One region of the Microbulbifer celer genome, then DNA from elsewhere that is predicted to be linked to it. Evidence: predicted binding sites of a transcription regulator. Region 1 holds the regulator's gene; each other region holds the start of a gene.
What was found. The regulator LexA, encoded in region 1, represses DNA repair genes until DNA is damaged. The targets are predictions, from matches to a motif close to ACTGTNTNTANANACAGT.

Region 1 (10,773 bases):
GAAAGAGATTTACGAGGTAGGGGGACAGGTATTCTCCGCCATGGTGGCAGTCGATGTGATTGTCGCAAACCTCTGGATGGCGGTTCTGCTATTGATGGCGGGCAATGCCAAAAACCTCGACGCCCGACGGGGTGCTGACACCACGGCCATCACGGTATTGAAAGACCGGGTGGAGACCATGCAGCGCAAGCATTCCCGCAACCCGACGCTTCAGGACCTGATGCTGATCGCCGCGGTGGGCTTCGGGATTACCGCGATTGCACATGGCTTTGCAGATGTACTGGCACCCTGGTTCCAGGCCAACGCACCGGGACTCTCCCGCTTCAGCTTTACCAGCCCGTTTTTCTGGCTAATCGTGATTGCGACTACGCTCGGTGTTATCGCCGCATTTACCCCGGCGAAAAAACTTGAAGGCGCAGGTGCAGCTAAAATCGGCTCGGTATTTATCTACTTTCTGGTGGCCACAATCGGCACCCATATGGACATCACCGCATTGAGAGACAGCCCGGAGCTCTTCCTGCTCGGTCTGATATGGATGGCCATTCACGCGGGGCTGATACTGCTGGTGGCAAAACTGATCAAGGCCCCAACCTTCTTCATGGCAGTAGGCAGCCAGGCCAACGTGGGCGGCGCCGCTTCGGCGCCGGTGGTCGCTGCCGCCTTCCATCCGTCACTTGCCCCTGTCGGGGTACTGCTCGCCGTTATGGGATATGCGCTTGGCACCTACGCGGCCTGGTTCTGCGGTCAGCTCCTGCGCGTCGTTGGCGCTGGTTGAGCCTGATCAGAAAATTCGCTCAACACAAAAACGCCTCGCGCACCGGAACTCCGGTGCGCCGACGGATCAGATCAATTGGGTGATACGGAATTCAGATTATTCGCAGGGAACGACGTCTTCGGCCAGCAAGCCCTTATCGCCCTTTTGCATTTCGAATTCGACCGCCTGGCCTTCATTCAGGGTTTTATAACCCTCGCCACGGATGCTGCGGTAGTGCACAAAAATATCTTCGGAACCTTCTGCACAGGTGATAAAGCCATAACCCCGGGCATTGTTAAACCACTTCACGGTACCCGTTACGCGATCACTCATTAAACCAACCTCATTATTGTTATCGTGCCCACCGTTGTAACGGGTGGTACACATACCCCGTTTGCAACTGCCTGAGCAGTTACTGCTACCAGACGAATCATCTGTCTCAGTGCCCGCTTTGTATGCCAGCGAGTCACTACTGATTCTTAGACAAAATTGCGCCACTGTCTAGGCTTCAGCGTGAAATTAATATTACTTCACACTGAGAATGCGCAATAAATCACCACTTAAGTATTAAGGCCAACCAATTAATGTCACTTCAGACATAAAGGTACCGGATGGCTCACCTGTCACCAGCCGGTTGCATACCCGCGCCCTGGGGTTCCGGCAGCTCAGCAATATGCAGGGTTGACGTCGGGAAGGCGCAGGAAGCCCCGTGATCCTCCACAATTTCCAGGACTTTCAGCAACACGTCCTGTTTGATCTCGTGATAGCGCACCCAGTCCGTGGTTTTGGTGAACGTATAAATAAAGAAATCCAGCGATGATGGCGCAAAGCTGTTGAAATTGACGATCAGCGTCTGATTAGTGTCAATCTCCGGGTGACTCTGCAACATCTTCTTCACGTCACTCACGATCGCAGCCATGTGCTGCGCATCTTCATAGCGAATACCGATGGTTTCATAAATACGGCGATTGAGCATACGCGAGGGGTTTTCCACCGAAACCTGCGTAAATACGCCGTTGGGAATGTAGAGCGGCCGCTTGTCAAAGGTGCGGATGCGGGTCAGACGCCAGCCGATATCTTCTACGGTTCCTTCGATCTCTTTATCCGGTGAGCGTACCCAATCACCGACTTTGAACGGGCGATCCAGATAGATCATCAAGCCACCAAAGAAGTTGGCCAGCATATCTTTGGCTGCGAAACCGATAGCGAGGCCACCGATACCACCAAAGGCAAGCACACCGCTGATGCTGTAGCCGAAGTGCTGCATCACTACCATGGCTGCGGTAATCAGTATCGATGCCTTGACCAATTTGCCCATCGCGCGGACCGTAGTGGCATCCAGCGGCTTGCTCATATAACGCGGATCAACCAGATTGGATTCCACCGCGTTGGCAAAGCGCATGGCAAACCAGGTCAGCAAGATGATAAACCCGGTCTCGCGCAAATTCGTGACGAACCCGTATATTTCCGCCTCAGTGGCCCGCCCGGCACGGGCGGCCGCGAGTGTAAGCCCCACGAGCCATATAACCAGAGAGGCTGGCGGATTGATTGAAGCGGTTAACGCATCATCCCACGGATTGACGGTGCGCTCTGCGCGCTTCTTGAGGCGATTGATGAAAATCCCAAGAATCCAGGCTGCAAATGCAGTGAGCAGGACGATCAGAAAAACTTCCGCAATCCAGACCCGGCCATCCCCCACCAGGGAACGCAGGAAAGCTTTTATTGAATCCACACTTTACTCCAACTTCAATAATCGTTGTTTTGAAACTTTTTATGAGTCCATCGAGAGCGCAATTATATGAATGATTCAGAGCGCGATTGAGAACGCAACCCGGCAAATTAAAGCCCGGTTGTGGTTGACCACAAAAAACGCCTTTACACCCAGGAGGCCAGCCATTCGCGAGTCTCGTGCCAGCGACGCATCTTCTCCACATCCGCCCAACTGCCTATGGCACCTCCACCGCGCATTTTCTCCAGACGCGCACTGGATTGCGGATCCGGCTTAAAGTCGCCCAGCGCGTCCAATGTTTCCAGAGCACCGGCGCGATTGTTACACACAATCCCCATATCGCAACCCGCACCCAGTGCGGCGTGGATGCGCTCGGCGTACCCCCCTACCGCTCCGGCACCTTCCATTGTCAGATCGTCGCTGAAAATTACTCCGTCAAATCCCAGCCGGGCTCGCAGAATCTCTCGCAACCAGTAGCGTGAAAAACCCACATTCTGCTCGTCGACCTGTTCAAACCGGATATGTGCCGGCATCACTGCATCCAGTTCACCAGCGCGGATGCACTCGGTAAACGGGGTGCAATCGGTGGCGAGTACCTGCTCCAGGGAACGTCGATCAATGGGCAACTCTTCGTGACTGTCTTCCAGTACCTGACCATGGCCCGGAAAGTGTTTACCGGTGGTCGCCATACCCGCCTCGTGCATTCCCGCCATAAATGGACGGGCCTTGCTCGCTACCGCCAGGGGGTCTCCCGCAAAGCTGCGGTCGCCGACAATCCGGCAAAAATCCTCGTCAGCATCCAATACCGGCGCAAAACTGAAGTCCACGCCGACCGCGCGCAACTCGGCTGCCAATAGCCAGCCGACGTCCCTGAGTCGCGCCTCATCGGCCCGAGCACTCAGTGCCTGCATGGACGGGATACGGGTAAAGGTGTCTTTGAAGCGCTGAACCCGCCCCCCTTCCTGATCTACCGCGAGGAGGATTTCCGGGCGCTCGGAGCGAATCTCGGCCACCAGCTGTTGCAGCTGATCGCGGTCCTCAAAATTGCGAGCAAAGAAGATCAGCCCACCCACCAGCGGATGCTGCAACAGCTCGCGGTCTTCCTGAGTGAGCGCTGTTCCCTCTACATCGATCATCACCGGACCAATTTGTGCCGTCATGATCTTCTCTCCTCTTACTGGGTTCTATCTTTACCGGGCTCTATATCTGAACACGCCAAGTTGACGATTTCTGTGCAGGTGCGCTGACTATTCGGGCGCCGTCAACATAGCCGCCGCGGCCGGCGCCAACCGCGCCAGAGTCTCTTCAAGACTACTCTCCGCGCCGAAATCCTCTCTCAGGATAGCTTCGATGGCCTCGAAGCTCGACAGGGAAAATATCGTGGCTCCCAACATGAAATACATGCGCCAGTAGAGCGTGACCGGATCTACCCCGGGCAACGCATCGCGCAGGGAACCGGCAAAATGTCGGTAGCTGTCGCCGTATCGCGCCACGATAAAACGACGTAAGTGCCCCTGGGACTGGGTATAAGCCAGCCCCAGCAGCCGCATGAACCGCTGCGGGTGACGCCCTTCCCGGGCCATACCCGCCAGCGCAACCCGATACAGGCTCTGTAGCAGGTCATCCAGATTCAGATGCTCACCCTGCGACTCACGACGGCGCAGTTCCGCATTGAGACTTTCCGTAAAAGGCGTAAGGAAACGTTCGAAAACAGCCTGAATCAGCTCCTTTTTCGAACCAAAATGGTAGTTCACCGCTGCGAGATTGACTCCGGCGGTACTGGTAATGGTGCGCAGGGACGTCTCGGTAAAACCGCGCTCGGCGAAAAGCACCTCTGCGGCATCCAGAATCCTGCTGACGGTATCAAGCTGACTCATACCCATTCAAACCAACAATTTAAACAAGCGTTTAAACCGGAGACTAGCACAGCCGGCACGGAATGGAACATCCAGAGCCTAGCCGCCCCCCTTACAAGCACCTCCGTTCATTCAACAACAATGCGTTTTGGAATGGCGCAAGTACTACCGGGCCACGCCAGGGGACATTAGATTGCAGTCAGAGGCGCTGCCTTACGGAGCGCTCAACAACTTCAAGATGATGACAATGAGCGACAGGAAGCCGTTCTCCCGAAGATACAGGAGAAACCCCATGGCCAGAATTGCACCGGAAATCGGCGGATGGTTTGAGAACTTTGAAAGCGGTGAAGTATTTGAAGTCGTAGCGCTGGATCAACCCGGCCGAGCGATTGAAATTCAATACAGTGATGGCGCCCTGAGCGAAATCGACTACGACAGCTGGCCGCAGTTACCGGTGATTGGCGCCGCCGCACCGGAGGACCCGAACGCCGGCTATGGCACCGTGGCAGAAGAAATGCAGGATGAGGAGGATACCGGCTATCGCAGTCCGATCTTCAACTCCGCTCGCAGCGCCATCGATAAGCTCGAGGGCGAGAGTTTTCCCGGCACTGACGAGTTCGACGATTAAGCCGGCCGAGTCGACGTGACGGGCTATCACTAGAGATTGGTTATCACCATCAGTCACTGCGACCCGCCAGGAGCGGGGCCAAATACCAGGGAAAGGTATCGAACAATCTACCCGTTCTTTTCCCGGGTGAACTCGATAATGATTTCGGCAGCCTCGTCGACCGTGTCCACCAGATAGAACAGATCGAGATCGGCGGCGTCTATGCACTCACACTCAAGCACGGTATTGAGCAGCCAGTCTTTCAATCCTGCCCAGTAACGCTTCCCTACCAGCACGATGGGGAATCGCCTCACCTTTTGTGTTTGAACGAGTGTAAGGGCTTCAAACAGTTCGTCCAGGGTACCGTAACCACCGGGCAGTGCGATGAAGCCCACCGCGTGCTTCACAAACATGAACTTGCGGACAAAGAAATATCGAAAGTTCAGACTGATATCCAGGTAGGCGTTGGGAATCTGCTCGAAGGGTAACTCGATATTCAGCCCGATGGATGAACCTGCCTGAGAAAATGCACCGCGATTACACGCTTCCATCAGGCCAGGGCCACCGCCAGTGATCACGGGCACGCCCTCTCCGGCCAACAACTCTCCGAGGTGCATCGCCTCCTGATATTCCGGCGCCTCCTCCTGGAAACGCGCACTGCCGAAAACCGTTACCGCACCCTTCAACGTGATCAGGCGTTCAATACCATCCACCAGTTCTGATTGAATGCGCAGCACTCGCCACGCTTCCGGCATTTTTGCATCCAGCATATGCCTTCTCCTTTATATGCCGCACTCTCAAATTCATCATCACTTTTATTGTGCAAATTGGGAGTGGGACTCCCCTATAAGTCTAGCAGCTGTAAAAAATACAGCTGGAGAATTGCAGACACACCAAATCTGTATATAATCCCAGCAACTGTATATAAATACAGACAACAGGAAAGCCCATGACGAATCTCACTCCGCGCCAGACTCAGGTACTCGAGCTGATCAAATCCTACCTGGATGACACCGGGTACCCGCCGACGCGCGCAGAAATTGCCCAGGAACTGGGCTTCCGCTCCCCCAATGCGGCGGAAGAGCACCTCAAGGCACTGGCCCGTAAAGGCGCTATCGAAATGGTGGCCGGCGCCTCCCGGGGCATTCGCATTCCCGACTACCAGAGCGGCTTACCCATCGTCGGCCGCGTTGCCGCGGGGAACCCGATACTGGCGGAAGAGAATATCGAGGAATATTGCGAGATTCCCGCAGAGTTCTTCCACCCCCCTGCGGATTACCTGTTGCGCGTACACGGTATGAGCATGAAGGATGCGGGCATTTTCGACGGTGACCTGCTGGCGGTACAACGCACCGAGAACATTCGCAACGGCCAGATTGTGGTTGCGCGGATTGAAGATGAAGTAACGGTCAAACGCTTCCGTCGCCGCGGCAATCAGGCAACGGTGCAGTTACTGCCGGAAAACGAGGATTTTGACGTCATTCAGGTGGATATGCGAGACAAGAACTTCGCCATCGAAGGATTGGCGGTCGGCGTGATTCGCCAACACGCCGACTGATACGATGTGGCCGGACTAAGACACTAAACGTCGGATTCTCCCTCTGACACCACAACCAAAAACAGGGCCCGATGGCCCTGTTTTTGGTTCTGACATACTGCGAATTGCCGCTTTCACATCCAAGTTTGCTCAGTGAGTCAAACCTGTTCAGTGAATGGTGTGCTCGGTCACGTCTACCGCCTCGTCTTCCTCGAAAGCGTCTGCTTCGAGGGCCCCGATATCCTGCACGGCCTCGATCCCGGCTTCCAGCATGGCACGAGCGATGGCAATTTTGTGCTCGCGCAGAAAATGCAGGCTTTCCTCAGAGAACTGGATACGCACCAACGGGTCTTCCTTGTGGCCGGCACGGCGCAGGGCCACGTCGCCATTGGACAACTCGATGATCTCGTAGGTCTCGGTGGACATTCACTTCTCCAGTTACAGCGGGATTTGCGCGCAGTGTAACACAGGGTGGGAACGGGATCAGTCGCGCGCCGGCGACCGTTGCCGTTTCACCACTCCTGCCCCTGAGCGCGCTGACGAGTCACCAGCTCGATGAGTGCCTGCTGCCATTCCAGGACAGACTCAGCGGTCAACGCTGCTGCCGGATCGTCCCTGAGTTCCGCCATCGGAATCAGATTAACCGCTGACGATCTCTGGGCTCCTGCCGCAGTGAGCGGGGATTGCCCGGGTATTAACAACCCCCGCCAGGCGGACTGCAGCGCAACCACCCAGCTGTCAGGATTGTCAGCCAGGTTGCACAGTTCCGTGACCTCAGCACTGACTTTGTTGGCGGCCTCGGCGTAACGCCCCAGGTCCCGCGCAGTTTCCGGCTCTACACCCAATTGAAGCTGATGGGACTGCTCCGCGAGAAAAGCCCTGAATGCCCGCCACAACTGCAGTACGGCCCCCTCTATGAGCGCCTGGCGCTCAAGCATATTGCCTGCGCCCGAGGCTTCCTGCAGTGTTGAGGCAGAAGCCAGCAACAGCTGGCTTTTGCGCACCGCGGAAGCCACTGTGCCGGTATAGGGGTTACTCATCAGGATTTCCGGGTAGTGGTGCTCTTGTTGGCCGGTGCTTTTTTAGCGGCCGCTTTCTTCTTGGCGGGTGCCTTTTTAGCAGCGGCCTTCTTTTTCGCTGCGGGCGCTTTTTTCGCTGCGGGCTTTTTCTTGGCCGCAGGCGCCTTCTTAGCCGCGGGCGCTTCTACCTGCCACTTGCCATCGCGATAGAACGCTTTCCAGCCCGTGGCTTTACCGTCCTCCTCGGACTGCACGTACTGCTCTTGCGTCTTGCGACTGAAGCGAACAACGGTGTCCCGACCTTCGTTATCCTCTGCGGGGGCAGAGAAGAGAAAGCTGTATTTCGGGTCGATTTCGTTCTTGTGCGGCAGCAGCTCTTTAATGCGCGGCGCACGAGTCTCGCGGTTTTTCGGGAATTGACTCGCCGCCAGGAACAGCCCGGACGCACCATCGCGAAGAATGTAGGTGTCATCCACTTTCTCGCAAGGCAGCTCCGGCATGGGCACCGGGTCCATTTTGGGCGGCGCAGGCTGGCCGCTCTTAAGCAGCTTGCGCGTGTTTTTACACTCTTCGTTGGTGCAGCCAAAGTACTTGCCAAAGCGGCCGGACTTCAGCTGCATATCGTGGCCGCACTTGTCGCACTCGATCACCGGACCATCATAGCCCTTGATCTTGAAGGTGCCCTTCTCTACCTCGAACCCGGTGCAATCCGGGTTGTTACCGCAGATATGCAGCTTGCGCTGCTCATCTACCAGGTAACTGTCCATCGCGGTGCCGCATTTCGGGCAGCGGTGCTTTTCCCTCAACTGCCGGGTTTCGGCATCTTCGTCTTTGTCCGCATCGATCGCCTCTTCCCCCGACACCAGGTTCATGGTGTTGGTACAACGCTCCTTGGGCGGCAGGGCGTAACCAGAGCAGCCGAGGAATACCCCGGTGGAACCGGTTCGGATCTGCATATGCCGACCGCATTTTGCGCACTCGATATCGGTATCCGTAGGGGAATTGCGCCGCATGCCGTTGTCGGCATCCTGCGCGACTTCCAATCGCGAGGAAAAGTCAGCGAAAAATTCGTTGAGCAGATCTTTCCAACCACGGTCGCCTTCCGCAACTTGGTCGAGGGACTCTTCGAGGTTCGCGGTAAAGCCGTAATCCATCAGGTTTTTGAAGCTCTCGCTGAGCCTGTCGGTGACGATATCGCCCATCTTCTCCGCGTAGAAACGACGATTCTCCAGGCGTACGTACCCGCGGTCCTGAATTGTGGAGATAATCGATGCATAAGTGGAGGGTCGGCCAATCCCGCGCTTCTCCAATTCTTTTACCAATGCCGCCTCACTGAAACGCGCCGGCGGTTTGGTGAAATGCTGTTTCGGATCCAGCTTTTTCAGATTCAGCTTTTCGCCGACCTTGATGTCGGGCAACACCAGGTCTTCATCTTTTTTACCGGGAGGCGGCGCGACTTTAAGGAAGCCGTCGAAGCGGATCACGCGCCCGCGGGTACGCAGCTCGAAGTCTCCCGCCGAGACAACCACTGAAGTGGACGTGTACTGGGCCGGCGTCATCTGACAGGCCACAAACTGTTGCCAGATCAGGGTGTACAGACGCTCGGCATCGCGCTCCATACCGGACAGCGTATTCGGTTTGACCCGTACATCCGAAGGACGAATCGCTTCGTGCGCCTCCTGCGCGCCCTCTTTGCTGCTGTAGCGGTTGGGATCTTCGGGCAGGTATTTATCGCCGTAGTTCTCACCGATGAACGCTCGCACGGCGCTGACAGCTTCTGCGCTCAGATTGGTGGAGTCGGTACGCATGTAGGTGATATACCCGGCTTCATACAGCCGCTGGGCCATCATCATGGTTTTCTTGACACTGAAGCCGAGGCGGTTACTCGCTGCCTGCTGCAGCGTGGAAGTAATAAACGGCGCGCCGGGCTTTGAACTCGTGGGCTTGTCATCCCGCGAGGTCACTTCAAAGTTGCTGGACTGCAGTGCCTGGAGCGCGGCCATCGCGTCAGTTTCATTGGTGGGGCGGAAGGCCTCGCCACTGTGCTTCTTGACTTCCAGCCGCAGCGGGTCGGACTTTGCCGTTTCTGTGTCGGCAAACAATGTCCAGTACTCTTCGGGAATGAAGGCCCGGATTTCCCGCTCGCGCTCCACCACGAGGCGCACGGCTACAGACTGTACCCGTCCCGCTGACAGGCCGCGCGCTACCTTTTCCCACAGCAATGGGGAAACCATGTAACCCACAATACGGTCTAGAAAACGTCGCGCCTGTTGCGCATTCACTCGATTGATATCCAGTGGGCCCGGATCTTTGAAGGCCTCCTGGATCGCAGATTTGGTGATTTCGTTGAACACCACGCGACGGTAACGCTGATCGTCACCGCCAATGGCCTCACGCAGGTGCCAGGCAATCGCCTCCCCTTCGCGGTCCAAGTCCGTCGCGAGATAGATGTGGTCAGCATTGGCGGCGAGCTTACGCAGCTCGTCTACCACTTTTTCTTTGCCCGGCAGAATTTCGTAGTGCGCTTTCCAGTCGTGATCCGGGTCAATCCCCATGCGCTTGATCAACTGCTCGCGGTTTTTCTTGCGCTTGTAGATGACCTTCTGTTCCGGAGACAGCTTGCGGGTTTCCGCGGCGCGACGGGCGCGCTCCTTTGGATCAACCGGCTTTTTATTGGATCCCGCAGTCGGTAAATCGCGAATATGACCGACACTGGACTTCACCACGAAGTCCTTTCCGAGGTACTTGTTGATTGTTTTTGCTTTGGCCGGCGATTCGACAATGACCAGTGATTTACCCATAAGCCTTTGATTTTCAATAAAAAATTTACTGCCAACACTCTACCGGAACCAGCCGGCTTGTACAGCGCGTTGCGCGAATATATATGCTCCGCCCCCTCTGCGGTCAAGCATTAAGCGGCGGTCGAGTCTCGACTATAGCTCCTGTGACCGGTGCGTGGCCCCGGGGTTCAAGCAGAATTCCGGGGGGCAAACGGCCCCAGAAAAGCAGCCCAGATCCCGGGATCTGGCAGAACATCGGCAAATCTGGAGGCAAATTACCGAAAGCAAGTCGGCAGCCGCGGTGCACCGCACCATCATTTTTTCTCTCCATCTTCGCTGCGTGAATCATTCCGCTGCGGCTCGCGAATGGCTTCTTCTATTATTGGGCGCAATTCCGATAGCGCGTGCTGAATAGCCTTGAATCCCGGTTCGCCACTGGTTTCTTTCCACTGCACCCCGAGCCCGCCATCACTACACAGCACTGCCGTTGC
Region 2 (10,773 bases), 1.6 Mb from region 1:
GCGCCAGGTGGGTCACACAGATGACCTGGCCGCGCTCGCCGAGCTGACGCAGCAGCTTCCCCACCACATCACCGGTGACGCCGCCGATCCCCACATCCACCTCGTCAAATACCAGGGTGGGGGTGCGGGACGTCTGCGCCGTGACCACCTGAATCGCCAGGCTTACACGCGACAATTCACCGCCGGAGGCGACCTTGCTCAGGGCGCGGGCCGGTTGCCCGGGGTTGGTGGCGATCAGTACTTCCACTTCTTCAAGGCCGGTGGCGGCAGGCTTTTCCAGCACAGTGAGTGCCAACTCCACTCGCGCATGGGGCATCGCGAGGTCCGCCAGTTGGGCGTTGACCGCCTCCGCCAGTCGGGTAGCGGCCGCAGCGCGCAGTTGACTGAGCCTGGCCGCGCTGTCGCGGTAGTTTTGCTCCAGCTGTTCGCACTCTCCCGCCAGCTTGTCGAGGGTATCCGGTGCACCGATCTCGTCCAGTTCCTGCCGCCATTGCTGCTGCAGGTCTGCCAGTTGGTGCGGCTGTACCCGGTGTTTGCGGGCGGTGGAGTAGATGGCGGACAGGCGCTCTTCCACTTCCGCCAACCGCTCCGGGTTCATTTCAAAACTGTCCACATGGCGCGACAGTGTACTCGCGGCTTCATCCACCTGAATCCGCGCACTGTCGAGCATCTGTGCCACCTCCACCAGCGCCGGGCTCTGCTCCGGCATGGCACCCACCAGCTGCAGCGCGCGGTGCAGTTGCTCGGCGATATCACCCTCGCCGCCGTTCAGCATTGCTGCCAGCTGGTAACTGCCGTTCAGAATATCGCCGGCATTGGCCAGCTGGCGCTGTTCGCTTTCCAGTTCTTCGATTTCGCCGGGTTTGATGTCGAGCTGTTCCAGCTCTTCCAGTTGGTATTCCAGTAGATTGCGGCGGGCCTGGGTCTCCTCGGCACTGTCGGCGAGTTTGCGATAGCGGCGGTACTGATCCTGCCAGTGCTTGAAGTGAATACGCACTTCGGCGCACTGGCCCTCGGCATGGGCGTATTCATCCAGCAGGCGGCGGTGGGTGTCTTTTTTCAGCAGCGACTGGTGTTCGTGCTGGCTGTGGATGTCGATCAGCTGTTCGCCCAGAGCCCGCAGCTGCAGCAGGGTCACCGGCTGACCATTGATATAGGCGCGGGAACGGCCGTCGGCGCCAATGGCGCGGCGCAGGATGACTTCGCGGCCCGCGTCCATTTCGTGTTCCTCGAGCCAGGTGCGGGCCTCCTGGTGCTCGCTGATATCAAAGGTGGCGTGGATATCGGCACGCTTGGCACCGGGGCGCACCAGCTCGGCATTGCCGCGATCCCCCAGTGCGAGGCCCAGGGCATCAAGGGTGATGGATTTGCCCGCACCGGTCTCGCCGGTGAGGGTACTGGTTCCGCGGCCGAACTCCAGCTCCAGCTGGTCGACCAGGGTGAACTGACTGATAGACAGGTGCAGCAACATAAGATTGTTTTTATACCGGTTAAAGTAGTGGTTGTTTATACAGTATATGGCGGCGGGCTTTCAATCGCTGCGGGGCCCAAATGCGGGGTAATCGCGGTTCGCCGGAGGGCAGACTTCACTATACCCTGCTAGGGGATTCAATCCGGGTGCTGCCCGCGAGCGTGTGGGTCGAATAGGCAGATTGCATGTGCCTGAAGCCGGCACCTTGAAGTGCCGGAGGGTGACCCCATATAGCCCTGCATTGCCGGGTATCCCCGGTTTTTGACCTAACCGGCAGATTGCCGACGGACACAGACGGAGACAGCAGTGGCCAAAGAGCGCAGCGAAGAAGAGCAGATCGAAACCGGCGACCAGGCAGCAGACCCGGCCGCAGAAGTGGAATCGCCCTCGCCAGAGGAGCAGCACGCCGCGGAAGAGGCGTTGAATGAAGAGCTCGCCGATGAAAGTGCACAGGACGCCGAGATCGCGTCTCTGCACGAGCAGCTGGCACAGCACAAAGACATGGTGCTGCGCGCCCAGGCGGAAGTGCAGAATGCCCGTCGCCGCGCTCAGCAGGATGTGGAGAAGGCACACAAGTTCGGCGTGGAAAAGCTGCTGAAAGACCTGTTGCCGGTTGTGGACAACCTGGAGCGCGCGCTTTCCACCATCGATACCGAGCACGAGGCGCATAAAGCCGTGGTCGAGGGTATCGAGCTGACCCACAAGTCCTTTATCGACACCCTGGTCAAGTACAGCGTGGAAGTGATCAATCCGGCGGGCGAGCCCTTCGATCCGGAGCTGCACCAGGCCATGACCCAGGTGCCGAATGGCGATGTGGAGCCGAACACCGTGCTGGACGTATTCCAGAAGGGCTACCGCCTCAACGGCCGCCTGATCCGTCCGGCAATGGTGGTGGTCAGCAAGGCGCCGTAACAGCGCTTTGCTGACTGCGAGACGGAGATTTGTCATCGGCCCTTGAAAACGGGGCGACGGCACCAATATAAGCAAGCAACCGAATTCAATCGCGCAGCGCTGAGGCCAGGCAGAATAGTCCAGAGCCGGCGTGCGCCGCAAAGTGAGGATACAGATCAATGGGAAAAATCATCGGCATCGACCTGGGTACGACCAACAGCTGTGTGTCAGTACTCGACGGCGACAAGGCGCGTGTTATCGAAAACGCAGAGGGCGATCGTACAACCCCCTCCATCGTTGCGTTTACCGATGACAACGAAGTACTGGTCGGCCAGTCCGCCAAGCGCCAGGCGGTTACCAACCCGCAGAATACCCTGTACGCCGTCAAGCGCCTGATCGGCCGCAAGTTCAAAGACGATGTGGTACAGAAAGACATCAAGATGGTGCCTTACTCCATCGTTGAAGCCGAAAACGGCGATGCCTGGGTAGAAGTGAAGGGCGACAAGAAGGCACCGCCACAGGTTTCTGCCGAAGTACTGAAGAAAATGAAGAAAACCGCGGAAGACTTCCTCGGTGAGAAAGTAGACGCCGCGGTGATCACCGTGCCGGCCTACTTCAATGATTCCCAGCGTCAGGCAACCAAAGACGCCGGCCGCATTGCCGGTCTGGATGTGAAGCGCATCATCAACGAGCCTACTGCAGCTGCACTGGCCTACGGCATGGACAAAGCCGGCGGCGACCGCACCATCGCGGTGTACGACCTGGGTGGTGGTACCTTCGATATCTCCATCATCGAGATCGCCGACGTCGATGGCGAGAAGCAGTTTGAAGTACTGTCCACCAATGGTGATACCTTCCTCGGTGGTGAAGACTTCGACCTGCGTCTGATCGACTACCTGGCCGAACAGTTCAAGAAAGAGCAGAGCATCGACCTGAAGGGCGATCCCCTGGCCATGCAGCGCCTGAAGGAAGCCGCGGAAAAAGCCAAGATTGAGCTGTCCTCCAGCCAGCAGACCGAAGTGAACCTGCCGTACATCACCGCAGACGCCACCGGTCCCAAGCACTTGGTGGTCAAGCTGACCCGTGCCAAGCTGGAAAGTCTGGTAGAAGACCTGGTTACCCGCTCCCTGGAGCCGGTAAAAACCGCACTGGCGGATGCCGATATGGCAGCATCCGGTGTAGACGAAGTGATTCTGGTGGGCGGCCAGACCCGCATGCCGCTGGTACAGTCCAAAGTGACCGAGTTCTTCGGCAAAGAGCCGCGCAAAGACGTGAACCCGGACGAAGCGGTTGCCATGGGTGCCGCCATTCAGGGGGCGGTACTGGCCGGCGACGTAAAAGACGTGCTGCTGCTGGACGTCACCCCGCTGACCCTGGGTATCGAAACCATGGGTGGCGTTGCCACACCGCTGATCGACAAGAACACCACCATCCCGACTAAAAAGTCTCAGGTGTTCTCCACCGCGGACGACAACCAGACCGCTGTAACCATCCACGTGGTTCAGGGCGAGCGCAAACAGGCGGCGCAGAACAAGTCGCTGGGCAAATTCGACCTGGCCGATATTCCGCCCGCGCCGCGCGGCATGCCGCAGATCGAAGTGACCTTCGATATCGATGCCAACGGTATCCTGCACGTGCACGCTAAAGACAAAGCCACCGGCAAAGAGCAGTCCATCGTGATCAAGGCCTCTTCCGGCCTGTCCGAGGAAGAGATCGACCAGATGGTGCAGGACGCCGAGGCCAATGCCGAAGCGGACAAACAGTTCGAGGAGCTGGTGACTACCCGCAACACTCTCGACGGTCTGATCTCGGCCACCAAAAAGACCCTGGAAGAAGCAGGCGACAAGGCGACTGAGGAAGAGAAGGCTGCGATCGACGCCGCGCTTGCCGAAGCCGAAGAAGCGGTGAAAGGCAACGACAAGGCTGCCATGGAAGCCGCGACCACCAAGCTGACCGAAGCCTCTGGCCCGGTAGCCCAGAAGATGTACGCGGAGCAGGCCCAGGCCAGCGAAGCGGCCGGAGAGCAGGCCGAACAGGCCCAGCAGTCCGGTGGTGACGATGCAGTGGACGCTGAGTTCGAAGAAGTCAAAGACGACAAGAAAGAAGATAAGTAAGCACTGACGGCCACCGGGTTCACCGGTGGCTGCTTGCAGCTTACTCGCTCAGGGGCGCGGCTGTCTGATCACTCGATTGGGCCGTCGCGCCTTGCGCTGTTATACGGCGCCCCTGAAAAAGAGAGCAGTTTAAAAAGAACACACAGAGCTATGTCCAAACGCGATTACTACGAAATCCTCGGTGTTTCCAAGGGGGCGGACGAAAAGGAGCTGAAAAAAGCTTACCGCCGGGTGGCAATGAAATTTCACCCGGACCGCAATCCCGGCGACGCAGAGGCGGAGAACAAATTCAAGGAGGCCAACGAGGCCTACGAAGTCCTGTCCGATCCACAGAAAAAAGCGGCCTATGACCAGTTCGGCCACGCCGGTGTAGACGGTCAGGCGGGCGGTGCCGGTGCTGGCGGCTTCGGCGGATTCTCCGATATTTTCGGTGACGTGTTTGGCGATATCTTTGGTGGCGGCGCTGGTGGTGGTCGTCGCGGCCCGCAGCGTGGGTCTGACCTGCGCTACGACCTGGATCTGGATCTCGAAGATGCGGTGCGCGGCACCACGGTCAAGATCAAGATACCTACCCTGGCCAACTGTGGCACCTGCCATGGCTCCGGTGCCAAGGCCGGTTCCCAGCCCCAGACCTGCGGCACCTGTGGCGGTGTCGGCCAGGTGCGCATGCAGCAGGGCTTTTTCTCGGTACAGCAGACCTGCCCCAACTGTCGTGGAAAGGGCACTGTAGTCACCGATCCCTGTACCAGTTGTCACGGTCGCGGACGCGTGGAAGAGACCAAAACCCTGTCGGTCAAGGTGCCGCCGGGGGTAGACACCGGCGATCGTATCCGTCTCGCTGGTGAAGGCGAGGCCGGGCCGGATGGTGGTCCCGCCGGCGATCTGTACGTTCAGGTGATGGTGCGCGAGCACGAACTGTTCCAGCGGGACGGTCGCAATCTGTATTGCGAAGTGCCGATCAGCTTCGTTACCGCGGCGCTTGGTGGTGAGATGGAAGTGCCCACACTCGACGGCAAAGTGAAATTGAAGATCCCGGCCGAGAGCCAGACCGGCAAGCTGTTCCGCCTGCGCGGGAAAGGCGTCACCCCGGTACGTGGTGGCCCCGCCGGCGACCTGCTGTGCCGTGTGGTGGTGGAAACCCCGGTAAACCTGACAGCCAAGCAGAGAGAGCTGCTGGAAGCATTTTCCGACACTCTGAGCGAGAAGAAGAACTCTCCGCGCCAGACCGGTTGGTTTGAGGGTGTGAAGAGCTTCTTTGGGGATATGAAGCTGTAACGCGACGCAGAGTGCAGCACCAAAAAAACCGGCACCTTTGCCGGTTTTTTTGTGCGTGGATGATAAACCCTGCATTGATCACTGGTGTGCTTACCGGGCAGTATGAAAGGTCTCATATCTGCTTCTTCACCAGCTTACATAATAAAAGGGATATCAGATGAAAAAGCTGCTTTTGACTATTTTCCTCAGCGCTGCCGCGCCTTTAATGGCGTCTGCTGTTGCAGATGAAGTAAATGGCACTGCGACCAGCTTTCACCAAAAGTTGGATGAATTCACCTCTCAGGTTATCAATGCAGACCCGGAACTGCGCAGTATATTAGGGCTCAAGGATGATGGGATAGACGATCTGTCTCACCTGATGAGTGATGTATCACTACCACGGCGTGCCCAGTTGCGCACTGAGTTTGAGCAGGCGCTGGAGGCCTTGGGTGAGTTTGATCGTAAAACGCTGGCAGGGCAGGAGCGCTGGAGCCACGATATGGCGGCCTGGTTATACCGGACTCAGCTCGATCTGCTGGCGTTTGAATGGGCGCCTGCCTGGATGCCAGGTGGAGGCTCGGTATACGCTGTCGACCAGCTATTCAGCATTCCGGTGATGATTCCTCAGTTCATGCAAAATCATCACGCCATCGCGGATGAGGACGACGCCCTGAACTACATCGCCCGACTGAGAGCCATTGGTCAAAAGCTCGACCAGGTTCTCGCTAACTTCGATATGCAGGCGGAGCATGGGGTCGTACCACCGAAGGTGGCGTTGGAGGGCGCGGCTACGCAGATTCGGACGTTACTGGCAGCGGAAATTGGCGCAAATGTTTTTGTTGAATCACTGCGGGATAAACTGGAAGGGGTTTCCGAAATCGACGCCGGGCGACGCCAGTCTCTGTTGGGGTTGGCAGAAAAAGCTGTTCAACAACACACCAACCCGGCTTACCAACGGCTGTTAGCGCGCTTGGAGGAGACTCTCGCTGAAAATCCGCCGAACAGGGGCGTGTGGGCGTTGCCTGGCGGTAAGGCATTTTATGATGCGGCACTACGCTGGAATACCAGCACTGATCTTGACGCTGAAGCTATTCATCAAATTGGACTTGAAGAAGTCGCGCGTGTTGAGCAGGAGATGGATGAGTTGCTGCGCAGTCGAGAGTTGACTGAAGGTAGCGTGGGGGAACGGCTGACGATACTCGCGAAAGACCCGCGATATGGCTATGAGGATTCTGAGGCAGGCAGGGCTGACGTGGTTGCCGATATTGAGGCGGCCATTGCACGCCTTGAACCTTTGATCCCCAAATACTTTAACCGAGTGCCGGAGCAGTCATTGCAGGTACTGCCGGTCCCGGAGCATGCAGAGGCAACCTCTCCCGGAGGCTACTATTTTCCGCCGGCGATGGATGGTTCGCGGCCGGGAACCTTCTTTATTAATCTCGGTGATATCGAGTCGAAAAATCGCTGGAGCCTGCCGACACTCGCATATCACGAGGGGGCGCCTGGGCATCATTTCCAAATATCGTTAAATCAAACCCTCGAAGACCTACCGCTACTGCGACGCATCCTTAATCCAAGTCCTTTCACTGAAGGTTGGGCGCTTTACGCCGAGCAGCTTGTTGCTGAGATGGGAGTCTATGAAGGCGATCCGCTCGGTGATCTCGGGCGGCTGCAGGCGGAGATGTTCCGCTCGGTACGCCTTGTGGTTGATACCGGTCTGCATCGCAAGCGCTGGACACCCGAGCAGGCTGAAGCCTACATGATTGAAAAGACGGGGATGAGCCCGCGCGACGTACGCACTGAGATTAACCGCTATCTGGTACAACCGGGGCAGGCGAGCTCCTATAAGATTGGCCACCTGCAGATGTTACGTCTGCGCGAGTACGCAAAGGAGCGACTGGGCGAGGACTTTGATATTCGAGCATTCCATGACCTGGTGCTGGGGAATGGCGCGTTGCCACTATCGGTACTGAAGCAGGCAGTCGATGAGTGGGTGGTCTCACTGGAAGCTGAGGTCTGACCCAGACCGCTAGGGGCATTAGCGTACTGCTCGCCTGCAGTACGCCAATTTTGATTCAGACTTGGCTCAGAGTTTTGTTCACTTTGTCCCGCTGTTCCGCAATGAGGTCGAGTGTGAGGTAGGGGGCGCCCGGTCAGTGATACCGTCATATTCTTTCCAGGAGCCTTCCCCCGGCCCCTCCTGGCCATGCACCTGATTACTGGAAAGCAGAAAAAACATCAGCAGGACACCGACGGTAGCGGAAAAGTTGGACCAGAATGGTTCGCGGACTTCAGCAGACATGCTTGGCGCTCCAATCAACGTGTATTGAAAGCATAGACAAGGAAAACTGCGCGGCAAGTAATACTCTGTGGTCAATATGGCGTATTTCACCGAGTCTGACGCTGCGGATACCGCAGCCGTCGCAGTATTGCCGGTTGCGAAATTCAGGTTAGAATCCGCGCCTTTTACTGACCGGACAGATGGTCAGTGCGGGCACACAGACAGGAGGCAGGGTTATGACAGTGAAAGTGGCGGTAACGGGGTTTGGCGGGCGGATGGGGCGCTCGCTGGCGGAAGCGCTCACCCAGGCGGAAGCGGCGGGCACTGCGAAGCTCTCTGCGGCGATCGTTCGCCCCGGATCCAGCCTGACAGGCGCAGACGCGGGCGAAGTGGCCGGGCTTGGTCGCAACGGCGTGGCCATTGTGGATAGCCTCGAGAAAGCCGATTTCGATGTCCTGATCGATTTCACTGCGCCGGCGGCGACGTTGAGCAATGCAGCCTACTGTGCCGCCAATCAGAAGGCTATCGTGATCGGGACCACCGGCTTTGCGGCAGATGAAAAAACGCAGATGCTGCAGGCGGCGGATCGGGTTCCCCTGTGTTTCGCCTCCAACTTTTCCACCGGGGTGAACCTGTGCTTTAACCTGCTGGAGACTGCGGCACGGGTGCTGGGAGATGATGCGGATATCGAGATTGTCGAAGCCCATCACCGTCACAAGGTGGACGCGCCTTCCGGCACCGCGCTGAGTATGGGCGAGGTGATCGCCGATACCCTGGAGCGGGATTTGGCGAAAGTGGCCGTGTACGGCCGCGAAGGCCAGACTGGTGCCCGCGAGCGCGAAACCATCGGTTTTGCCACCGTGCGTGGTGGCGATGTGGTCGGTGAGCATACGGTGTCATTCCTCGCCGATGGCGAGCGCGTTGAAATCACTCACAAGGCCAGCAGCAGGCTGGCATTTTCCCGCGGTGCCGTGCGCGCCGCGGTCTGGCTGATCGGCCGCAATGCCGGTCATTACGATATGCGCGATGTACTGGGACTGAAATAGCAGTTCGGTTGCGCTCGATACGCTTTTTAAGGAGCGAGTCTTGGATAAAAAAATCATCGTCGGCAGCGAAGAGTGGTGCTCTTTCCCCGGGCTGGGTATTCCGGCGATCAAGGCGCGTGTGGACTCCGGGGCCAAAACGTCCTCCCTGCACGCCTACAATATTCAGACGTTCAACCGCGGCGGGGAGGCCTGGGTCAGTTTTGAGGCGCACCCCGTGCAGAACCTGCGCCGCCCCCGGGTGCGTTGTGAGGCGCGCCTGCTGGATCGGCGCACGGTGCGCAGCTCCTCCGGGGATTCCGAAAAGCGTTTTGTGATCCGCACCAGCCTCAGTATCGGCGGCAGTGTTTGGGATATCGAACTTACCCTGACCAACCGCGATACTATGGGTTACCGCATGCTGCTCGGGCGCGAGGCCATGATGGGGCGCATGATGGTAGACCCCTCCGAAAGCTTCTGTCTCGGGGAGATTACGCCCAGCGAGCTGGAAGAGTACTACCGGGATGAACACCATATCTCCGGCAGTGGATTGCGCATCGGCGTGCTTGCCTCCAACCCGGACCTGTACAGCAACCAGCGGATCATGGAGGCTGGAACCGAGCGCGGCCACCGCATGACCTTCCTGAACATCCGCCAGTGTTACATGAAGCTGGATTCAGCGGAGCCCGCAGTACATTATCGCGATGGTCGCATTCTGAATAACCTGGATGCAATCATTCCGCGTATCCGTCCCAGCCTGACGTTTTACGGTTGCGCACTGACGCGACACTTCGAAAGCATGGGTGTTTTTGCCCTGAATAGCTCGGCGGCAGTCAGCCAGTCCCGGGACAAACTGTACTCTCTGCAATTGCTGCAGGAGGGGGGGCTGAATATTCCCATCTCGGGTTTTGCCAACTCGCCCATGGATACCAGTGAGCTGATCGAAATGGTGGGCGGCGCGCCGCTGATCGTTAAATTGCTTGAGGGCACCCAGGGGCGCGGCGTGGTACTGGCGGAAACCCGCAAGGCAGCGGAGTCGGTGGTCAATGCGTTCAAGTCGCTGAAGGTGAACCTGCTGGTGCAGGAGTTTATCCGCGAGGCGCAGGGCAAGGACCTGCGCCTGTTCGTGATCGATGGCAAAGTGGTGGCCGCGATCCAGCGCGAAGCCGCGCCCGGAGAGTTCCGCGCCAATATTCACCAGGGCGGGACCGCCTCCGTGGTCAAGATCCTGCCCGAGGAGCGCAAGCTGGCGATCAAGGCCGCCAAAGTACTCGGGCTCAAAGTGGCCGGCGTGGATATCATCCGCTCGAAGAAGGGCCCGCTGCTGTTGGAGGTGAACTCCTCGCCGGGGCTCGAGGGGATTGAAAGTGCCACCCGCAAGGACGTGGCGGGGTCCATGATCATGGGGATTGAAAAGGCCCTGAAGTGGCGTCCGTCCGTCACTGAGAGCAGTGCCGGGCGTGGTGGTGAGAGTCGTAGCGAGAGTGGCAGCGAGAGTTGAGCGCTACCGACTTCTTGCGTCGCTCTGGTCATTAAGGCGCCCGCTGTTACCCGCACCTGTTTTCCCCGGTCATATCTGGCGCGCCGCTGATGCACTTCCTTTGGTTCTGGATCGAGGGTGGTACTAGTCTTTATAGGCCCGGTTTGAATCGGCGGGTGCACTGTTTGAAGCTGTGTATTGCGCTGTTATGCGGGCGGGACGGGGCGAGTATTGCTGTTTTTCACAGTTGTATCTGTGCC
Region 3 (10,773 bases), 2.0 Mb from region 1:
CATCAATCCCACCGGCATCGTGCCGGTGGGGCCGGAGCTGGATTACGCCGCACCACACGGGCGCGGCAACTGAGCCGGGACGTGAATCGGAATCTCAATCAGGCGGGCAGCTCGGTGCCGTAGTCAAAGGCCGCGAACTCCTGCTGGTAGAGATCTCCTGTCAGCGCAATCAGGGCATCGTTGTGGTACTGGCGCAGTTGTCTGGAGGCGCCGGTCTTCGGTCAGCTACTCAATAAACTGGTCGAAGGTAATAGCGTTGCTCGGGCGCTGGGCAAAAATCAAGCACACAGGAGTTGTAAACCATGAAGCTTTTTTATACCCCCGGCGCCTGCTCGCTGTCACCGCATATTGTGGCCTGCGAAGCCGGTATCGATATCGCGCTATGCAAGGTCGATCTGAAAACCAAACAGACCGAATCCGGCGGCGACTACACCGAGGTCAATCCCAAGGGATCGGTGCCGGCACTGCAGCTGGAAGGCGGTGAGATCCTCACCGAGGGCCCGGCGATCATCCAGTTCCTGGCGGAGCAGAAGCCGGAGAAAAGCCTGGCGCCGGAGTACGGTACCCTGCCCCACTACCGCCTGCTGGAGTGGCTGAATTACATAACTGCCGAGGTGCATAAGTCGTTTGTGCCCCTTTTCTGGAACGGCGCCGAGGAAGAAAAAGAGCGCGCTAAAAAGATTCTCAACCAGCGCTTCCAGTTTATTGAAGATCACCTCAGCGGGGATTATCTGCTGGGGGACGATTTCAGCGTTGCCGACGCCTATCTGTTCACTGTGTACAACTGGTGCGACAGGGTTGGTGTGGATACCGGTGGTTGGCCAAAGCTCAAGGCGTTTGCCGAACGCATGGCCGCGCGGCCCGCTGTGAAAAAGGCGATGAAAGATGAGGGGTTGATCTGATCCGGGGCTGATCTGAAGAGAAACCCAGGGTTGGCCCTGCTATCGCCGCTCTTCGATTTCGATTGGGCTTCGCGCGCGCGCCACAAACAGGGCCATACAGAGTGCGGCGACGGAGCATGCCAGCATCCCCGCCGCCACGGGAATCAGGGTGCCGGTGTGGAAGCTGTTCACCAGTCCTCCCAATACCCCACCGGCAATAAACAGCGACGCGCCGTACAGCGCGTTGGCGGTACCGCTGATCCGCGGGAAAAACTCGAGATAGCAGGCGGCACTGTTGGGGGTGATGATACCGATACTGCCCATCGCCAGTACCAGCGGCACCATCCACGCCAGCAGCGACTGATCCTGGCCGAAGTACAGGGTGCTGACCAGCAGTAGTACGCAGGCACACATCTGCAGCGTCATTCCCACCAGCAGAATCTGCCGCGGCTCGAAGACTTTCAGCAGGCGGATATTCAGCTGCACCATCAACAGTAGTCCCAGCACGCAGCTACCAAACATCAGCGGGAAATTCGCCGACGACACGCCGAAATGCTCCATAAACACAAACGGCGCGGTGGTGATGTAGATAAACATACAGCCGCTCACCAATGCCTGCCCGAACAGGAAACCCAGTGCCCGTGGGCAGCGGAAGATCTGACCGTAACCGCTGAACATGGTGCGCCGTGCACTTTTCTGACGGCGCGCGCGGCGGAACCCGGATACAGTTTCCGGCAAGATGACGCGCACCAGAATCATCATCAACAGGGCGTATATCAGCAGGAAAATGAAAATCGCGTGCCAGTCGCCCAGGGTCAGCAGGGAGGAGCCGATCATCGGCGCCGCCATGGGCGCCACCAGCATCATGGTGGCGATCATCGACATGATCCGCGCCGCCTCGCGACCGTGATAGAGGTCGCGCACGATGGCACCGCAGATCACCGTAGCAAAGCCGCCCCCCACCGCCTGACAGAAGCGTAGCGCCACCAGCAGCTCCACGTTGTTGGCAAAGATGATCAGCGCGGTACTGACAATGAAAATCCCGAGGCCGATGGTCCCCACCAGTATCCGGCCCCAGCGGTCCGACAGCGGCCCGCCACACAACTGCCCCACGGCAAACCCCAGCAGGTAACTGGACACGGAGTGCTGAACCTGCGCCACCTCCACACCCAGGGCGATCGCCATCGCCGGGATGGCAGGCAGGTAGGTATCGATGGCAAACGGCGTCAGCGCTACCAGTGCAGCGAGACAGGGTGCGAGCCAGCGCGGTGGCTTGCCTTCGGCATTGAGCAGATTTGGCGACATAAAAACTCGGATACAGCGGGGAGGTGCGGACCCGGCCTGAACAAGGATAGACTTTGTGCAGGCTTTGGGTGCCGCGGCATGTTAACGGGCGCGAAGGGGCGATTCCATAACAACGGGGGATTTGTTCGCGCAGCAGACTACTGTGTAGGATCAAACAGCAATTCATCGCCGATATAGAGCGATTGCCAACGGGGCGGGCGCAGTTCGAGACTCTCATCTGACAGCTTGCGCTTCAGCACCTCGAACGTTTGATCGAAGCTGCGCCCGGAACTTGAGAGGCGCTGCCAGCGACCGCCTTCCCGATAAAACACGGTAGTGGTCAGTTGCCGGTTGCGGTACAGGGAAAACAGCAGCACTTCGTCTTCGCCGTCACCGTCCAGATCCCTGCGCAGCCATACGCAATCGTTATCGCGCAGGCATGTGCGGCCAATGTGTCGGACGTTAAAGTTCTCAGGCAGGGACGCGCCTGCGGGCAGTACCTCGATATTGCGCAGTTGCTTTGCTTCGCTGTCTTCGCGCAGGGGGTTCTGCCGGTGATCAAAGGCGTTCAGTCCGGGGTCCATCAGGGATTGTATATAGCGTGCGATTTCCGGGTTCTGCCGGATGATCGTTTCCTGCTCCAGTGAGCGCAGGGTGTCGAGACCGGGGCGGCCGAGCTTGTGGCGCAGAAAGTAGAAGTCGAACTCCGCCAGTTCGATCTTGCCTTCGAGTAGCCGTGACGCTTGATTGTCGGCGCTGATTTTCCAGAAGTTCAACAGCGGGGACTGGGTGATCAGGCAGATCGCCAGTATCCAGAAGGCCAGCCCGGTGTTGATACGTCGCAGCCATTCCGCCCACTGCCCGCCGCGGCGCAGAATCGAAATACTGTAGGTCAATGCCAGCAGCGCCAGGGTCAGTGCCACCACCATTCCCCACAGCCGCTCGGGGGTCCAACCGTATTGCTGCACACGCAGGAACAGTCCGTACAGCGCGAAGGCGGCATAAAACGGCGTGACAATCAGGGCCAGCAGCAGAACCCGGTTGATCCACAGCGGGTAGCGCTGGAACGGAAACTCATCCTGGATTACCCCATTGGTGAAGAAGAACAGCAGCGCCACCAGCCACAGCAGCAGTACACTGCCGCGCCCGGTATCCCAGATGGGCTGCAGGCCGGTAAATGGCAGGGTGGCGAGAAACACGATGGTGAGTACCGCCAGCAGCGGCAGCAGTGCCACCAGCATGGTGCGCAGCAACCGTTTCAATGTCAGTACAAAACTCTGCTGCGAGCGGAACAGGATCGCGCCGCTGCCCGCCACCAGCCAGGTCACCGGATAGAAAAACCAGTCCTCGCCAAAAAGCTGGTGAAAAAAATCGATGCCCACCAGCTTGAACAGAGCCTGCCACAGATACAGGATCATCCAGAAGATGGCGGTGAATACCAGCGTCAGCCCGGCGGTGAGCGCATTGTCCCAGGAATAGTGAAACAGCGACGGGTAATCCGGGCGGGTCAGACGTTCCCGGCCGACGGCGCTGGCGCGTAGCAGGAAAGCGACGATAAACGTGGCGATGCCGGCGGTAACGGCCAGTTCATGGGGCCAGCCACAGTTAAAGGTATCACTCGGGGTACATTGATAGCCGCGGTAGCCGGCCACCAGCGCCAGCAGCGCGGCAAATGCGGTGACAACCCACCAGGCATGGCGGGCCAGTCGGGGGGCGATGGTGAGGATCACCAGCGGTGGAATCGCGATTACCAGGGTGTAGCTTAAGTACAGCCACACCGGCGACCAGCTCTCTGCCGCCGGCAGAGCTTTCAGTAGATAGAGCGCGAGCCCCTGGATCAGGGCGGTAGCAAGGATGGCCTTTCGATTACCGCTGGACAACGGCGAAGGCTCTGCGGTTGAGACTGAATCTGTGTCGCTTCCCTGCATACACCCTGGTTCCGGTTAGTGTTAGTGCTTTTCTTCCCGCAGGTTGTACAGCCCCTGCTTGAGTTTCAGCAGGTGTTCCTGCAACTGCGGTCCCTTGCGTTGGGCGACGCCGATGGCGAGCACATCGATCACCACCAGATGGGCGATGCGGGACGACAGCGGGGTATACAGCTCTATATCTTCTTCCACGTCCACTTCCAGCGGGATGCTGGCCTTGCGGGTCACCGGCGAGCCACTGGGACCGAGTCCGATCACCGTGGCGCCCTGGGCCTTGGCCATATCGATGGAGCGCAGCAGCGACGAGGTGCGCCCGCTCTGGGAGATGGCCACCACCACATCACCGGGGTGCATGCTCATGGCGGACATGCTCTGCATGTGATGGTCGGAGTGGGCCGCGGCGGCCAGCTGCAGGCGGAAGAACTTGTGTTGGGCGTCAGTGGCGACGGCACCGGAGGCGCCGAAACCGAAAAATTCCACCCGGTTGGCGGCGGCGATGGCGCTGACCGCGGCTTCCAGCGCACGCGCGTCGATCTTGTCGCGCACGTTCAACAGGGTGTCGACCGTGGAGTCAAATACCTTGCGCTTGTACTCGGCGATGGTGTCGGTTTCGGTGACTGCAATCTGGCCGAAACTGGGGCTGGAGGCCAGCTGCTGGGCGAGGTTGAGTTTGAATTCCTGGAATCCGGAGCAGCCGACGGCGCGACAGAAACGCACCACCGTAGGCTCGCTCACCTGGGCCTCGGTGGCTAGGTCGACGATGCGCATATGGATGATTTCGTCGGGATTGGCGAGGATGAATTCGGCAACTTTGCGCTCCGATTTGCGCATGGAACTCAGTTGCTCGCTGATCTTCTGCGTGACTTCCGCTGGCTTCACGACACTACCTTCTATGGTTCAAGCTGTGCAGTTTAGCGGCACAGGCCTTCGCTGGCGAGTATTGATGCGACGATGTCAGACGCGAAGGAGCTGATGCCGGGTGAACCTTTGCGGGACCGTCTGCGGCCAGGACGGCCGCAGCCGAGCCCCCATGGATGGGTTTACGGCGTGTCCCGCAAAGGTTCACCCGGCAGCAGTTCCGCCACCGCAGTGGGATGGTTATCCTGTCGGATGGATTACCAGAAAGCATCCACCATTCCCTCCGGCTGACACCAAAAACCTGTTTATATGAACAGGTAACCCACGATTCCTCTGATACAATCCCCGCCCATGGACGTATCAGAACTCTTAGACCCCCTCAACGACGCCCAGCGCGAGGCCGTAGCCGCGCCCCCGGGCAACCAACTGGTTCTCGCCGGTGCCGGCTCGGGCAAGACCCGGGTGCTGGTGCACCGTATCGCCTGGCTGATGCAGGTGGAGGGGGCCTCCCCCTACTCCATTATGGCAGTGACCTTCACCAACAAGGCCGCGCGCGAGATGCGCGGCCGGATTGAAGAGCTGCTGGGGGTGAACACTTTCGGCATGTGGGTGGGCACCTTCCACGGCCTCGCCCACCGCCTGTTGCGCGCCCACTGGCAAGAGGCCAAGCTGCCGCAGAACTTCCAAATCCTCGATTCCGACGACCAGCTGCGCCTGATCAAAAGGGTGCAGAACGAGATCGGGCTGGACGAGAAGAAGTGGCCGCCGCGGGAGACCCAGTGGTGGATTGGCGCGCAGAAAGACGAGGGCATCCGCCCGCAGTATATCCAGCTCACCGGCGACCCCTGGCTGCAGACCATGGTGGGTATTTACACTGCCTACGAGGCCGCCTGTCAGCGCGCGGGGGTGGTGGATTTCGGCGAGTTGCTGCTGCGCGCGCATGAGCTGTTGCGTGATAACGACGGCATCCTCGCCCACTATCGCCGCCGCTTCCCGTTCATCCTTGTGGACGAATTCCAGGACACCAACACTATTCAATACGCCTGGCTGCGCCTGCTGGCGGGGGATGAGTGCCGGATCACTGCGGTAGGCGATGACGACCAGTCGATTTACGGCTGGCGCGGGGCCAAGATCGAGAATATCCAGCACTTCGAGGCGGACCTGCGAGACGTGCAGACCGTGCGTCTGGAGCAGAATTACCGCTCCACCAGCACCATCCTCAATGCCGCCAACGCGGTGATCGCCCACAACACCGGGCGTCTTGGTAAAGAGTTGTGGACCGAGGGTGACAAGGGTGAGCCGATCTCGCTGTATTCCGCCTACAACGAACAGGATGAGGCGCGGTTTATCGTGCAGCGGATCCAGGATTGGGTGCGCGAAGGCAACCGCCGCGACAGCGTCGCGATCCTGTACCGCTCCAATGCGCAGTCGCGGGTGCTGGAAGAGGGGCTGTTGCGGGAACAGGTACCCTACCGTATCTATGGTGGTCAGCGCTTCTACGAGCGCCTGGAGATCAAGAATGCGCTGTCCTATATGCGCCTGATCACCAATCGTCACGACGACACCTCCTTCGAGCGCGTGGTCAATACCCCCACCCGCGGTATCGGCGCGCGCACCGTGGACCTGGTGCGGGAATTCGCCCGCGAGCACGGCAGTTCCATGTGGGACGCCGCCGCCAGGATGCTGCAGCAGAAAGTGCTCGCCGCCCGCGCCGGCAATGCGTTGGCCAACTTCCTCAACCTGATCGACACCCTGGACGAAGAGAGCACCGACAAGACCCTCGAGCATATCGCCGAGCTGGTGGTGGAGCAGTCCGGCCTGATCGAATTCCACGGCAAGGAAAAAGGCGAGAAAGGCCAGACCCGGGTGGAGAACCTGCAGGAACTGGTGAGCGCCTGCCGCTCCTTCGACGGCGTACCCACCGCAGATGCCGATGGCGAAGCGGTGGACGAGGAAGAGATCCCGCTGATCAACCAGTTCCTCGACAGCGCCGCGCTGGATGCCGGCGAAGGTCAGGCAGACGAGTTTGAGGATGCGGTGCAGTTGATGACCCTGCACTCCGCCAAAGGCCTCGAGTTCCCACTGGTGTTCATGGCCGGAGTGGAGGAAAACCTGTTCCCGCACAAAATGTCGGCGCAGGAACCGGGCCGCATGGAAGAGGAACGTCGCCTCTGTTACGTGGGTATTACCCGCGCAATGCAGAAACTGTATATCACCTATGCGGAAAGCCGCCGCCTGTTCGGCAGCGAGACCTTCAACAAGCCGTCGCGCTTTGTAAGTGAAATCCCGGTGGAATACGTGCACGAAGTGCGCCTGAAGAGCGAAATTTCCAAGCCGCTGTTCCAGCCCAACTATGGAAAGCTGGGAGGAGGCATCAACCCCTACTCCGACGCAGCGCCCGAATTCGATGATGACCTGCCACCGCTGGCCCTGGGCGGCCGTGTGGAGCACGCCAAGTTCGGCGAAGGCACCGTCACCCAGTTCGAAGGCAACGGCCCGCGCGCGCGGGTACAGGTCAACTTTGACGATGTGGGCAGCAAGTGGCTGGTAGTATCCATGGCCAAGTTGCAGCCCCTATAACACAACGACCAAAACGTCATCCCGGCAAACGCCGGGATCCAGTAAACCACCGGGGCGGGCGCAATCATAAATCCACGCCCTCCACTGGGTCCCGGATCAAGTCCGGGATGATGGAATAAACAAAGAATAAAAATCAAAAAAGACATGAAAAAAATAAACTGGTATCCCCCCGTCATTCTCGGCCTGCTCGCACTGCTGGTATTAACCTTCGGCGCGCTGGTGGTTTCCCGCTCCGATCAGGAGCACACCGTCACTTCTATCGAGAATGCGGGCCAGAAAACCTTCGAATGGAAGCTGGTCACCACCTGGCCAAAAAACTTCCCCGGCCTCGGCAGCGCGCCGGAACGCTTTGCAAAGAAAGTGAATGTCATGTCCAACGGCCGCCTGAAGATCAAGGTCTTCGGCGCCGGTGAACTGGTACCGGCGATGGGCGTATTCGGGGCGGTTTCCAGTGGTGCCGCCCAGGTGGGCCACGGCGCGGCCTATTACTGGAAGGGCAAGGTGCCGGCGGCACAGTTTTTTACCGCGGTGCCGTTTGGCCTGAACGCGCAGGAAATGAATGGCTGGCTGCACTATGGCGGTGGCCTGGAACTGTGGGAAGAACTCTACGCACCGTTTGACCTGATCCCCATGGCCGGCGGCTCCACCGGGGTGCAGATGGCGGGCTGGTTCAACAAGGAAATCAATTCCGTCCAAGACCTGCAGGGGCTCAAAATGCGTATCCCCGGTCTCGGCGGCGAGGTCCTGAACCGCGCCGGCGGTACCGCAGTCACCATTCCCGGTGGCGAACTCTATACCGCCCTGCAGACCGGTGTGATCGATGCCACCGAATGGGTGGGCCCCTACAACGATCTCGCCTTCGGCTTCCACCAGATCGCCAAATTCTATTATTACCCGGGTTGGCACGAACCGGGTTCGATTCTTGAAATCCTCATCAACAAGACCGCCTTCGAAAAACTCCCCGAAGACCTCCAGGCCATTGTGCGCACCGCTGCCCGAGACGCCAACCAGGATATGCTCGACGAATACACCGCGCGCAATAACCGCGCATTGAAAGAGTTGGTGGACGAGCACGGCGTAGAGCTGCGGCGCCTGCCGGACGACGTGATTGCGCACCTGAAGAAAATCAACGCGCAGATCATGGCCGAGACTGCCGCGGAAGACCCTCAGTTCAATCGAGTCTACAAAGCCTTCAAGGAATTTGAATCACAGGTGATCCCCTATCACCAGATCAGTGAAGAGGCGTATTACCAGACCCGGGAGCGGGATGTGCAGTGATGAGGGGCTGGCCATCCAGGTGTAGAGACAACAAGACTCCATATGCCTGGATGCCGCTATGGTTCTCGATAGATTGATATATCTCGCTTACGGTTCGGAGTTTTCCGCCGGTATCGGAATAAATCTTACCAACACCAGCTTGTAAACCAGCGCACCGCCAATCAGCGTAAACAGCATATAACGTCCGGCCAGCCCGGAAGTGGCAACGCTGACATTCATCAGCATCGGCAGTATGCCGATACACGCAAGCGTCAACACCACGGCACCGATACGGATCAATCCCTGATAAAGCTTGCTGCGGGTTCTGCGGGCAATGGCGAGGCCCGCGTAAAAAACGATGGTACAAGTGGCCGCGATTATGGCTGCGTTCAAGATCATCGACTTCTCCCTGTCATAAAAATTGCTGTGCGTTGATGTGTATTCTTCCGCCGAACGTGGACTGCCGTCAAATTGGTACGGATTTACCAGTCACCTGGTGTTTCTGGGGCTATCGCGGTCCATATGCCGCCAGAAAACAGCGCATATTAAAATTGACTCTGACACCGTTTTATATTTTTGACTTTAGCGGTGAGAGATTTATATTCGACTGGATTGTGGCGCGTTCTGGTTGCGCTGCATCATCATTTTCAGGGTATTCATTACAATGCTGCGCAGATTGCTATTGTGCATTTTTCTGGCAACTTTCCCGGGTTATTTGTTTGCTATGTCTATTTTGGATACAGGTAAGGTTTGTACATTTTCCGGTATTTCCGGCGTGATTTTATTTGAAGGCAAGCCGGTTTCCGGTGCTCGGGTTATCAGAACCACTGATTTCCAGAAAAAGAAGCAGGATGAGACGGTAACCGATAGTGAAGGGCGCTTTGAACTCCCCCCTATCTTTGAGCGGCACATTGTCAATTTACTGCCACAGGAGTTTGTGGTCGGGCAACTGATCAATGTTTCCTTTAATGACGAGGAATTCAAAATCTGGTCAGGAGTCAAGCGCAAGCGGGAAGAGAATGCAGAAGCCAGGGGTAAGCCCCTGGTGGTTGTCTGCGAACTCACGCAAGAAGATGAAGTCATCAACGTGGACAGGCAACCGTTCATCACCAAATGTAAATGGGATGTGGTTCCCGACGTCAAGGAAGATATTTTTTAATTATGAAACTGACACCAACACAAGCAGCCAGTCTTTCCAATCAGGTATATGCCCTGACGAAGTTCCCGATTCTGGAAGATGCGATTAAGCATCTGAACCATGAGTATGGCGGTCACCTGTGCTTCTACGAAGAAAACATGTTGAAGGGTAAAACCGGAGGGCCGGCGTTTATCAAGGTGAGAACCGCGTTCGGTTTTTTGCTGGTGGGGCAGAATAATCTGAAAGGTAATGCCTTTGTGCTGTTTCGCGGTACTCAGTACCTGGCAGACTGGTTGACCAACCTGAATCTGACCCTGTCACCTTCGGCGAATGGACAACCGGTACACGATGGCTTCAACAAGGCCTTCCACTCGATGCTGCCGCAGATCCGCCCCTTTGTCGACTCGTTGCCGGGGGGCACACATGTTCACTGCCTCGGTCACAGCCTGGGTGGTGCACTGGCGACGATCGCCGCCGAATGGATACAGAAAACGACCAATCATCAGCCAAAACTGTATTCATTTGGCAGCCCGCGAGTGGGCCTGATTGGCTTTTCCGAGCAGTGCACCAAGCTGCTCAACGATGAGAATATTTTCCGTGCTTATCACCGTACCGATATTGTCCCCTGTATTCCGATCTGGCCTTTTGTACACACACCGAGTACCGAGCGGGACTTCTTCCTGCCTTCGCCGGGGTTGATACCCTGGAAGACCTACCACGATATGGCTCTCTATCAGGATTCCGTAGACAAAAAGTGCTGGGAGGATATACAGGCAATGAGGCCGGCCGCGAAAACCGATAGCGGTATCGAGGCCTGGCTGAAGTCCAAGGCGATTGTCGGGCAGACCAT

Region 2: recN (DNA repair protein RecN) is a predicted target of LexA. The motif match lies at 1,498-1,515, and genes of this name have one in related genera.
Region 3: uvrD (DNA helicase II) is a predicted target of LexA. The motif match lies at 5,249-5,266, and genes of this name have one in related genera.

What each region holds. Positions count from the first base shown of each region.
Region 1 covers NZ_CP087715.1:1,880,414-1,891,186, forward strand. Annotated here, with positions in the region: gene LPW13_RS07880 (DUF819 family protein) at 1-775, shown strand, start outside; gene LPW13_RS07885 (cold-shock protein) at 872-1,087, opposite strand; gene LPW13_RS07890 (mechanosensitive ion channel family protein) at 1,371-2,486, opposite strand; gene nagZ (beta-N-acetylhexosaminidase) at 2,630-3,643, opposite strand; gene LPW13_RS07900 (TetR/AcrR family transcriptional regulator) at 3,731-4,360, opposite strand; gene LPW13_RS07905 (DUF6763 family protein) at 4,632-4,967, shown strand; gene LPW13_RS07910 (LOG family protein) at 5,075-5,716, opposite strand; gene lexA (transcriptional repressor LexA) at 5,896-6,504, shown strand; gene LPW13_RS07920 (hypothetical protein) at 6,652-6,909, opposite strand; gene LPW13_RS07925 (DUF6586 family protein) at 6,996-7,523, opposite strand; gene topA (type I DNA topoisomerase) at 7,523-10,303, opposite strand; gene LPW13_RS07935 (hypothetical protein) at 10,597-10,773, opposite strand, start outside.
Region 2 covers NZ_CP087715.1:284,515-295,287, forward strand. Annotated here, with positions in the region: gene recN (DNA repair protein RecN) at 1-1,471, opposite strand, end outside; gene grpE (nucleotide exchange factor GrpE) at 1,778-2,383, shown strand; gene dnaK (molecular chaperone DnaK) at 2,542-4,476, shown strand; gene dnaJ (molecular chaperone DnaJ) at 4,627-5,751, shown strand; gene LPW13_RS01090 (DUF885 domain-containing protein) at 5,909-7,750, shown strand; gene dapB (4-hydroxy-tetrahydrodipicolinate reductase) at 8,248-9,057, shown strand; gene rimK (30S ribosomal protein S6--L-glutamate ligase) at 9,098-10,534, shown strand.
Region 3 covers NZ_CP087715.1:3,859,830-3,870,602, forward strand. Annotated here, with positions in the region: gene LPW13_RS16040 (glutathione S-transferase family protein) at 1-73, shown strand, start outside; gene gstA (glutathione transferase GstA) at 303-902, shown strand; gene LPW13_RS16050 (multidrug effflux MFS transporter) at 942-2,186, opposite strand; gene LPW13_RS16055 (DUF4153 domain-containing protein) at 2,324-4,093, opposite strand; gene hexR (transcriptional regulator HexR) at 4,115-4,969, opposite strand; gene uvrD (DNA helicase II) at 5,300-7,528, shown strand; gene LPW13_RS16070 (TRAP transporter substrate-binding protein) at 7,673-8,806, shown strand; gene LPW13_RS16075 (hypothetical protein) at 8,894-9,184, opposite strand; gene LPW13_RS16080 (DUF4198 domain-containing protein) at 9,510-9,944, shown strand; gene LPW13_RS16085 (lipase family protein) at 9,947-10,773, shown strand, end outside.